Linked DNA regions of Sporomusa sphaeroides DSM 2875. The main gene of each other region encodes a partner of the protein of the gene in region 2 in a complex. Links are inferred from orthologs where the notes say so. Each region holds a gene or a part of one and is shown on either strand. Other genes may lie near its edges.

Region 1 (4,433 bases), 520 kb from region 2 along the record:
TTACGGCAATAATCTGCTGTATTTCCTGCGGGAAGACGGCGCTCTGGGGCGGTTCGAACGCAAATTGCATGTGCTCAATCCCAAGCAGGTTAAAAAGTTTAAGGATGCCTATTCTGATTTGCCCAAGAACGATCTCATAGACGCCTTCGTCATCGCCGACAATCTTCGCTTCGGCCGGATCACTGCCCCGGTCTACATGGACGATTACCGTTACAAAGCTCTGCAAAACCTAACCCGCGCCCGCTTCTTCGCTGTCCAAAATCTCACACGGGAAAAGCAGCGGTTTATGAACTATCTCTTCATGAAATGCTCCGGTCTCACCCAGGAGAAGATTTTCTCCGATAATTTCGGGGCGACGGCGCTGGCGCTTTTTGAAGAGTTTGAAACCCCAGATGATATGGCCAACATGGATATTGACCAACTGGCTTCTTTTATCGCGCACAAAGGGAAAAATCGCTCTCCGCGACCGCTGGAGATTGCTAAAGCGCTACAAGCTGCCGCTAGAGGCTCTTACCGTCTCCCTAAGACGGTCACTGACTCCGTAAATCAGGTGTTGGCCCTATCCATTTCCTCCATGCGCGCTATGCAGTCTCAGATTAAAGCCCTAGATAAAGAAATTCAGCGCCAGTTTGACAACATCCCCAACACATTGACTTCGGTTCCTGGTATCGGCCCCGTATTTTCCGCTGGTATCATCGCCGAAATCGGCGATATCAACCGTTTTAATGGACAAGCCGCTCTTGCTAAATTTGCCGGCCTTGCCTGGTCTCAGCACCAGTCCGGTATGTTTGAAGCTCACAATACCCGCCTCATCCGCTCTGGCAACCGTTTCCTCAAATACTACTTGTGTGAAGCCGCCCATTCTCTCGTGCGTTGCGACACGGAGTACAAGCGCTACTATGACCTTAAATTCAAAGAGGTCAACAAGTATCAGCATAAACGCGCACTCGCTTTAACTGCCAGAAAATTGGTCAGGTTAGTCTTTCGACTGCTGAAAGATAACCGGCTTTACAAACCGGCGTAGATTTCTACGCCCCCTTCACTCCCTGCTGTTAAAAAATGGGGCAGGCAGGGTTTGTTTGCTATTCCCTTTTTCGGCCACTCTAACGATCAATCTGCTCATTTCTTTAAATCTTTCGCCTTTTAGGGGCTTGACATTTCACCGCCGGACTTTTTATTTAAAATAGAAAATATAAATTATGCGTTCTTAACATCCTGCATAGCATCATGCTTTTTTTCTGTATTACCAGTCGCAACCCCATTGTCTAACGTTAGGATAAATAAACCTGCGATGGCAACAGAAATAGCCATTCCGATATACGCCCCTTGAAATGAGCCTGTCGCATTTTTCATATAACCGGTAACATATGGCCCAACCCAGCCGCTGATTAAGCCGATAGAGTTAATTAAGCTTGTCGCGGCGGCAGCAGCCGAACCGGATAAGAAGGTAGTCGGATAAGACCACCAGATTCCCAGTCCCACATATAGTCCTAATGCACTAAGACTGACAAGTACAAGACTCATCCAAGGATTCGTAACAAACGGCCCGGCACCCATCGCAATAGCACCTAAGAATAACGGCAAAGCCATGTGCCAACGTTTTTCCCCTGACTTAGAAGAAGACATCCCCCACAGATTGAAACCAAAAAAAGCGATGGTCATGGGTATGGCGATAAGCCAGCCCATCTGGGTGTTAGACCAACCAGATACCGCTTTAAGCGCAGTGGGCATCCAGAAGTTGAATCCCCAAAAACCAGTCATCCACAAAAAGTAGATTCCAGCAAGCTTCAGCACTTTTTTATTCTTACAAGATTCCCAAATGGTAAATTTCCGGACTGAGTTTTTTGCGGCAACTTCCTGCTCGTATTCTTGGGTCAACAGCTCTTTCTCTTCTGATGACAGCCAAACAGCATCCTTAGGCGAGTTTGGCAGCCAATATAAATAGGCAATACCTAAGACAACAGCCGGAATCGCTTCCAGGATAAATAAGGTTTGCCAGCCCTTGAGCCCCCAAATGGAAACATCTAATAACCAACCGGCGAGTGGTGCGCCAATAACTCCTGATAAGAGCATGGACGATAGAAAAAGGGACATAGCTGCCGGTCTCTCCTTGGTATTAAACCAGCGCGGCATAATAACAGCATAAACAACAGGAAAGAAGCTGGCCTCTAATGCTCCCAGTAAAAAGCGCAGGATATAAAACTGCGTGGCATTTTGCATAAATGCCATGAACGCTAACACCACTCCCCAAACCACCAATATGACAGCAAGCCAGGAACGGGGACCTCTGCGTTCTGCGATCAGTGTCCCTGGAACGCCAAACAGCATATAACCGAAAAAGAGAATACCGGCTCCCATTCCATATTCTTCAGCGGAAAATCCCATATCCTGATTCATACTTAGCGCCGCAAAGGCAACATTGACTCGATCAAGATACGAAATGATTGATCCAATAAACAAGGGAAGAATAACATAAAAGTATTTTCTTGCTTGTAAGCTTTTAAACATGTAAGAACCTCCTTGTAATAAGATTGCAACTTGTTATTTAAACTAATAGAGCACAGAAATCCCCTGCAGTCACGCCGTAGATATACCGTTCAATGGATGTCTGCCCAAGAATCTCCATTATAGCTGATTTTTCATGAGGACAGCCGCGTAAAGTGTCAGCTAGTTCGGTAATATCCTCAAGGCCAAAGAAATCTCCAAAAATAGTAATTTGTTCAATTTTACCTTCGCTGATTTCCATGCGGACATCCAAAAATCCATGGGCAAACTTCTGGCATTTTTTCCATGAATATTGAGGCGAAACACCATATTGCCATGCCCAGGAAGCATATTTGTGGCGAGCTAGTTCACGGACAGCCTTGGTTTCCTGCGTACTCAGCGTATACGGCTTTAAGTCGGGAACAGCCTGCAAAAAATACGCTTGCAGTGCCGAGCAGAATTCCTCCACGCTGATCTTTTCCTCTAGCTGCTGCAAAATGGTAGTAACGCGGCTGCGAATCGATTTTATGCCTTTACTTTCTATTTTTGCAGGATTGGGGCGCAGTACATCGGTAAGCGCAGCTAAATCAGATGAAAATAGGATACAGCCATGATGCAGCAGCCGTCCATTCACAACTGCCTGGGCATTGCCGCAGATTTTCTGCTCCCCGATACATAAATCATTTCTGCCAGAAAGAGTTGCTGTAACTCCCAGTGTGTTGAGAAATGCAATAATCGGTTGTGTGAATTTTTCGTAATCTCCGAATATGTCTTGGGCGTAAGGTATGATTAGGGTATAGTTTACATTGCCAAGATCATGATAAACTGCTCCACCGCCTGTTAGGCGGCGAGCTACCCTGATATCTTCACGCTGGACATAATCTAGATTAATTTCTTCCAAAGTATTCTGATTTTTGCCGACAACCACTGTCGGCCTATTTCGCCACAGGCACAGAACATCTTCCTGGAGATTTGTCAACAAATATTCCTCTAGCGCCAGATTATAATAAGGATCAAGTGAATTGTTTTGTACCAGCAGCAAAAATAGCATCCCCTTTGTAGTAAATGGCAGGCAGTATTCTTATTTTAGATAATCCTTCTGATGTAAATGAATGGCTGTATTAGTCAAGCCTGATGCACATTCGAAAATGGCTTCACTAGTGGTTGGATGCGGGAAGATAACACTGGTTATATCCTTATCAGTAAGACCAAATCGAATGGCAAATGACAGTATGTTAATTGCCGCATCTGCATCTGGCCCAATAATGCTTGCGCCGATAATCTTTTTGCTGGCACTGTCTTGTATCAATTTTACAAACCCATTGGTCTCATTCATAATCAGTGCTTTGCCGTTGGCGTAGTAAGGGAATTTGGCAATTTGGAACGCGATTTGCTGTTTTTCGCATTCTGCTTCCGTCATGCCGACTGCCGCTGTTTCTGGATTGGTGAAAATAACATTAGGCACAACAGCATAGTCCATTTTCTCCGCATGGCCCAAGATATTGTTTACAGCACAAAGACCTTGATGGGAGGCCACATGAGCAAGCTGAATCATATTTGCAACATCACCAATTGCATAAATATGCGGAATATTCGTCTGCATGAATTCATTCACTTCAATGCCGCGTTTCTTTTCCCACAGTCTGATACCTGCTTTTTCTAACTGCAGCATATCCAGGTTCGGCTCGCGACCAATGGAAATCAGTACTTTTTCACTTGCCAATCTAAAGAGCTCTTCTCCCTGCTGATAGGTTACGATAGCCTGGCCGTCAATGCTTGCTTCAATGCTTGTCACTTTGGCAGAGGTGTGTATTTGTACCCCTTTGTTTTGTAAAAACTTTTGCAGTTCGCCTGAGACATCCTTGTCCAGCATAGCAAGAATATGATCTAAAAATTCGACGACATGTACTTTTACACCCATACTGACAAAAATCGAAGCGAACTCCATA
Region 2 (6,280 bases):
ACCGGTTGCCAAAACGCTGCCGGATATTGTCGTCAGACCTAAGACTACTGAAGAAGTCGCCTCCATTGTCACGCTGGCCGCTGCCAAGCAGCTTCCGGTCACTACCAGGGCCGGAGGGTCTACCGTCTATTTCAATACGGTATGTACCCGGCAAGGCATACTTGTAGACATAAACGGTATGGACAATATATTAGCCATTGATCAAGTGAACAAGACGGTCCGGGTGGAGGCCGGGCTGACCTGGTGGCGGCTGGAACGGGCGTTAAACCGGGTGGGGCTGGCAGCCTGCTCTTATCCCAGCAGCGCCCAGGCCGCTACTGTCGGCGGCTGGCTGGTTATGATGGGATATGGATTGGGCAGCTTGCCATACGGTCCGGTAGTGGAACAGGTCCTCGCGGCCCAGGTAGTCCTGCCTGACGGCAGCGTGCGGCAATTAAGCCAAACCAGTGAACCGCCGGTTGCCTGGCTTGCCGCCTCTGAGGGAACCCTGGGTATTGTGACTGAGGTCGAACTTAAGGTGCGGTCCCAGCCGGAGAGTGATTGGCATGGCCTGGCCGAGTTTCAGAATGCTGAGCAAATGCAGGATTTTATCGAGCAGGCGGCAGCGTTAGCCAACAAGCCCTTTAACCTGCATTTCAGCGATCCTGGCTGTAACTCACTCAGGCAGCGGCTGGGTATGGCAGACCAACGGGCGGCGCTTGCGTACACGGTGGCCTTTGACGCCGATGGCACCAAAGCCCAAACGGCTGCGGCCCGCCTGGACTATGAGCGCTGCTTGCACCAGGCGGACGGCGGCGATCTGGGGGAAGAAGAGGCCGGGCACGAATGGCAGCACCGGTTTTTTTCCTTAGTCTTAAAACGGGAGGGCCCGTCCCTCCTGGGAGCCGAGTTATGGCTGCCTATTAAAAAGCTGGCCGATTATCTGGCCGATGTGGCTGTGTTTGAAACCCGGAAACAGTTAGGTTTAAAAAGCTACGGCCATATTGTAGCACCAGGTCATGCCATGGTCATGACCATGTTTAATGCCGACGAACGCGATACCATCGGTTATCTGCAGGGGCTGGCGCTGGTAAAAAAACTGCATGATATCGGTGCCCGGCATGGCGGCCAGCCTTATGGCATCGGCCTGTGGAACACGCCGTATGTAAAGCGGTGCCAACCGCCGGCAGAGCTGGCTGCCCTGAAAAAGCGCAAACAATTGCTTGATCCCAACAATATTATGAATCCCGGCAAACGGTATGAGCCGCCTCTGCTGCTGCAGCCGGCACTGTTTGGCCTGGGAATGGATTTGCTGGCAGCCACTACCATGGTATACCAGGGAAGGCGGGGGAATAAGTCATGAGCGCAGACAGTTTTTATAAAGATTTGATCGAGGAATCCCTGATCTGCGGCAGGTGCGGCAATTGCCGCAGTGACTGTCCGGTATACCGGGAAATCGGCTGGGAGTCGGCGGCGCCAAGGGCAAAAATTTCGCTGGCCCGTGAACTGTTTGCCCGAAATGGCGGCGGCTCAATCAGCGAGGACTATGCCAGACGGATTACCCAGTGTACGATGTGCGGCGCCTGTACCCGCGCCTGTGCGGCCAGAATTGATTTGCAGGCCTTATGGCAGGATTTGCGGACCGAACTGGTGGCCCAGGGCAAAGCGCCGGCAGCCTATACCGCGCTGGCCGGGAATTTGAAGAGCAAGAAAAATATTTCCAATTTCGCCAATGCCACCCGGCTGGACTGGGCGGAAGACCTGGAGGAGGTGCCTGAGTATCTGGACCAGGAACCGGGAGCCGACATTGTCTATTTTGTGGGCTGTGTATCCTCCTTTTTTCCCCGGGCCGCGCAAATACCGGTGGCCATGGTGCAACTGCTGGAAAAGGCAAAAGTCAGTTTTACCACCCTGGGGGCGGAAGAATGGTGCTGCGGTTTTCCCCTGCTGGCCGCCGGCCAGGCGGCCGACCTTGCCGAATATGCCCGGCATAATGTCGACAAGGTGCGGCAGCTTGGTTCCGCCACCCTGGTTACCGGCTGCGCTTCCTGTTATCATGTCTGGAGCCATATCTATCCGGAGCTGTTAGGCGAAGATCTTGGTTTTAGAGTGGTTCACGCGACCGAACTGCTGGCCGAACTGCTGGCGCAGGGCAAGTTGGTGCCCCAGGCGCTAACGGCAACGGTTACCTACCATGACCCTTGTGATTTGGGCCGCAACAGCGGGATTACGGCGGCGCCGCGGCAAATTATTGCCGGTATTCCCGGCCTTAATTTCAGAGAAATGGCCACCTGCGGCGAGGAATCCACCTGCTGTGGCGGCGGGGGGAATTTGCAGGGGGCCGACCAGACCCTGGCCGATGCCATTGCCCGGAAACGTATCCGGGAAGCGGCGGCAACCCAGGCGTCTATTGTGGTATCAGCCTGCCAGCAGTGTGAGCAGATGCTGGAAAAGGCAGCCAGGGCGGAAAAACTGCCGCTCCAGGTCATGAATGTTGCCGAATTGTTGTTAATGGCCCTGGATGAATAATGTCAGCTTGAGAAAGGAGCAGGGACGATGGAGGGTACCAGCCGGAATTTTCCGGAGGAACTATTGTATGACACGCATTACCAGTGGATTAAAAGAACAGGCAGTAAAATTTTATTCGGTTTGACTTCTTATGGTCTGGAGATCACCGGGGATGTATTATACTTGTCGCTGCCGCCTGCCGGTACAGCGGTAGAAGGCGGCGGTACCTGCGGCTCGCTGGAAGCGGGCAAATGGGTGGGACGCATCTATGCGCCGGCGAGCGGCAGGATAACCAATGTAAACCAGGCAGTGCTGGCCAGTCCGGCGCTTATTGGCCGCCTGCCTTACCATAGCTGGTTTGCCGAGATTGAGCTGTCCCGGCCGGAAGAGCTTAACGGTCTGATGTCGGCTGCCGGGCTGCGGTCCTGGCTGGTGGAGGCGGAAAAAGCAAATGCCTGCTGCGGATAACGGCACTACTTTCCGGGTCCTGGATTCGGCGCCGCGTACCGCCGCCGAGCACATGGCTTTGGATAAGGTCATTATTGAGGCCCACAGCCGGGGGCTGATTCCCAATACCCTGCGGTTTCTGCAATTTAAGCCGTGCGCGCTGGTGGGGCTGCACCAAAACACTTTTTTAGAAGTGAATGTTCCTTATTGCCGGGAAAACGGCATTGACATCAACCGGCGAATCACCGGCGGCGGCAGTTTGTACTGGGGGCGGCTGGAATTAGGCTGGGAGCTGTATGCCGGCAAAAACACCCCCGGTATTCCCCGGCAGGTGGAGGGCATGTACCGCCTGCTGTGTGAGGCCATGGCCGCCGGGCTGCGGACAATGGGGCTGGAGGCCGCCTATCGCCCGGTGAATGATATTGAAATCAGGGGCCGGAAAATTGCCGGCACCGGCGGCACCGAGCTGGCCGGCTCTTTTGTCTTCCAGTGCAGCCTGCTGGTGGATTTTGACATTGATGAGATGCTGCGAGTATTGCGTTTTCCCCTGGAAAAACTGAGTGATAAAGCCGTCACATCCATGCGGGAGCGGGTAACCTCCCTTACCGGGCAGCTGGGTTATGTACCGCCGGACGCGGTAATCAAGCAGGCAGTGTTAACCGGCCTGCGGCAAACACTGGCCTATGAATTTGTTCCCGGCAAGCTTACTGCCCGGGAAACGGCACTGTTGGCAGCGTATTTGCCGCAGTTTGAGAGCCCGGAGTGGATTTACGGCCAAGCCGGCGCTGTGCTCAATACCGTTGACTGCACGGCCAGCTATAAGGCGCCGGGCGGTCTGATCCGGGTGCAAATGCGTCTGGATGAAGGCGCCCGGGTCATTAAATATTTGTTTATCAGCGGCGATTTCTTTGCCTATCCGGCCAGGGTCATCAATGATCTGGAAACAGCCCTGAAAAATACGCCGGCTGACAGCAGGCGGATTGCCGGCATTATCCGGGATTTTTTCCGCAGCCACCAGGCTGAGATTCCGGGTGTTGGGCCCGAACATTTTATTGAAGCCGTATTGCTGGCTGTTGAGCAGGCCAAAGCGATGCAGCCGGTGCAGCAGAGTCCTCCGGGGGAGGTGTGCTGTGAAGCCGGCCGGTGAACACTATGACGCTGTTGTCGTCGGGGCCGGACCGGCGGGCAGCGCTGCCGCAATCCGTCTGGGCCAGGCAGGGCTCAGGGTGGCCATGCTGGAGCAGCGGCCAAGCATTGGCAGCCAGGTTCAGTGTGCCGAGTTCGTGCCTGTCGTTATGGCGCGCCATACCGTTCTCCGGGAAAGCGATATTGCCCAGCCGGTTCCGGGCATTACCACCTTTATTGGCGGCAGGCCGGCAAGTGTGCTGCGGGCGCCGGGGTATATCCTCAACCGGGGGCTGTGGGAGCAACATCAGGTTGAGCGGGCCAAAGCGGCAGGTGTCAGGGTTATGAGCGCAACCCGGGTGACCGGCATTGACGGTAAGGTGGTAACTGTAGTAACCAACGGCGTTCACACCGCCGGAATCAGCGCCCGGTATATTTTGGGCTGTGATGGTCCGCGGTCGGTTGTCGGCAAAACGCTGGGCAACGCGCCGCAGGAGCTGTGTGCCGCGCTGCAGTATGAAATGCGGTTGACCAAAGCGCTGGCAACTGCGGAAATTCATTTTGATGCCGGCTATTATGGCGGCTATGCCTGGGTGTTTCCGAAAGGCAAAATAGCCAATGTCGGGGTGGCGGTACATCATTCCTGCCAAGGCAGCCTCAAAAGCTTGCTGAAAGATTTTTGCCGCCAGCTGGCGGCCAGGCAAATTGTGCGGGCTGAAGCCGGTTTGGCCGCAACCGGCGGCCTGATACCGGCCGGCGGCCTGGTTCGCTGTGTGGCTGCCGGACAGATGCTGGTGGCCGGCGATGCCGCCGGCTGTACTCATCCCATTACCGGCGCCGGCATTATGAATGCCGTTGTCAGCGGCGGTTTGGCTGCCGGGGCGGTACTCAGGCACCTGGACAGCCGGGGGAAAGAGCCGGTTGCCGCAAGCTATGCCCGTGCGCTTGAGGCAGAGTATGGTCCCCGGTTTGCCGTTGCCTGCGACCGGCTGGTAAGCCGCAATCAGGGCTGGACAGATAACCCCGCCGAATTCACCGCCCTGATCCGGCGCAGCTGGATTGCTTTTCCGGAGTATTTTGCCCAACAGTAAGCGGGTGGTATATATTCGGCAGCAAAGAATCTGGCAGGCAGGCGGGCAGTGCATTGACAACGCTCCAACACTGGCGTTTAACTGCCGCTTTTGCCAACACACTACCCGCCTGCACAAAGCTTTAGTACGTTGTAAATATGTAATATTTGTAGTGAGAGGAGGCCGGTCATGGATAATTCCAGCAGACGGGAAAGCCCCGATTTTGTGCAGACCAGCCTGGCCGGCGCTATGGCGCTGGGCCTGGAGCCGGGCAGTTTTTACCGCAATGCATGTCCGGGCAGCTTAAACTTGTTAATGACTTATCAGGACGGATGCCGCGCCAATTGCAGCTACTGCGGCCTGGCCAGGGAACGGCAGGCCGAGCCGGAGGAAAACACCTTCATCAGGGTAAAATGGCCGGTATACAGCTTGGCGGCTATTATCGACATTTTACGGCAGCCGCCACCGGCGGCCGCCGGTAAAGTCAAAAAACTCGGCCGGATTTGCCTGTCGATGGTTACTCATCCCCGGGCGGCGGCTGATTGTATCGGTATGGTAACAGAACTGAGCGCCCGGACCGATTTGCCGCTCAGCGTTCTGGCATCACCCACCATCCTGCCGGCTGCAACGGCTTTTTTTGAGGCCATTAAAGCCGGTGGCGCCGACCGGGTGGGCATAGCGGTAGATGCTGCGACACCGGAGCTGTTTGCGGCTATGCGGGGGGCGGCAGTTGGCGGGCCGCACCGGTGGGCCAAGTACTGGGAGTCCATTGAGCAAGCGGTTGCCGTGTTTGGCTGTGAACAGGTCAGTGTTCACCTGATTGTCGGCTTGGGTGAAACCGAACAAGCCATGGTTCAGGCCATAGCCAGGGCCAATCAATACGGGGCGCAGGCCCATCTGTTCTCCTTTTGCCCGGAACCCGGCAGCAAGCTGGGCAGCTGTGAGCCGCCGTCCTATGGACAATACCGGCGCATTCAACTGGCGGCCTACCTTTTAAATAAACAACAAATCAGCCTGGCTGATTTGGCCTTTGATCCACAGGGAAAAATCGTGAGTTATGGCCGGCGGCTGGTGGAGCTGTTAGGGGACGATCTGGCGGCAGGCGCGCCCTTCATGACCTCAGGTTGTCCTGACCGGACCGGTTGTGTTGC

Evidence for each region. The genes of interacting proteins can lie anywhere in the genome.
Region 1: the proteins of SPSPH_RS14260 (region 2) and SPSPH_RS11875 are in contact, whole or in part, in a crystal structure (PDB 3A7A), measured with the Escherichia coli proteins. The link is inferred for Sporomusa sphaeroides DSM 2875 from one-to-one orthologs.

Annotation. Positions count from the first base shown.
Region 1 is NZ_CP146991.1:2,524,071-2,528,503, forward strand. The notes cover bases 1,537-4,433. They hold SPSPH_RS11875 (lipoate--protein ligase), read right to left. Parts: upstream 3,527-4,433; coding sequence 2,546-3,526; downstream 1,537-2,545. Other genes in these bases: SPSPH_RS11870 (MFS transporter), read right to left, coding at 1,537-2,508; lpdA (dihydrolipoyl dehydrogenase), read right to left, coding at 3,566-4,433. Outside these bases: SPSPH_RS11865 (IS110 family transposase), read left to right, coding at 1-1,024; more of SPSPH_RS11870, read right to left, coding at 1,198-1,536. UniProt on the Escherichia coli protein: Catalyzes both the ATP-dependent activation of exogenously supplied lipoate to lipoyl-AMP and the transfer of the activated lipoyl onto the lipoyl domains of lipoate-dependent enzymes.
Region 2 is NZ_CP146991.1:3,045,139-3,051,418, reverse strand. What follows is about bases 1,275-4,245. They hold SPSPH_RS14260 (glycine cleavage system protein H), read left to right. Parts: upstream 1,275-2,535; coding sequence 2,536-2,955; downstream 2,956-4,245. Other genes in these bases: SPSPH_RS14250 (geranylgeranyl reductase family protein), read left to right, coding at 4,065-4,245; SPSPH_RS14255 (lipoyl protein ligase domain-containing protein), read left to right, coding at 2,939-4,081; SPSPH_RS14265 ((Fe-S)-binding protein), read left to right, coding at 1,339-2,508; SPSPH_RS14270 (FAD-binding oxidoreductase), read left to right, coding at 1,275-1,342. Outside these bases: more of SPSPH_RS14270, read left to right, coding at 1-1,274; more of SPSPH_RS14250, read left to right, coding at 4,246-5,150; SPSPH_RS14245 (radical SAM protein), read left to right, coding at 5,319-6,280. UniProt on the Escherichia coli protein: The glycine cleavage system catalyzes the degradation of glycine. The H protein shuttles the methylamine group of glycine from the P protein to the T protein.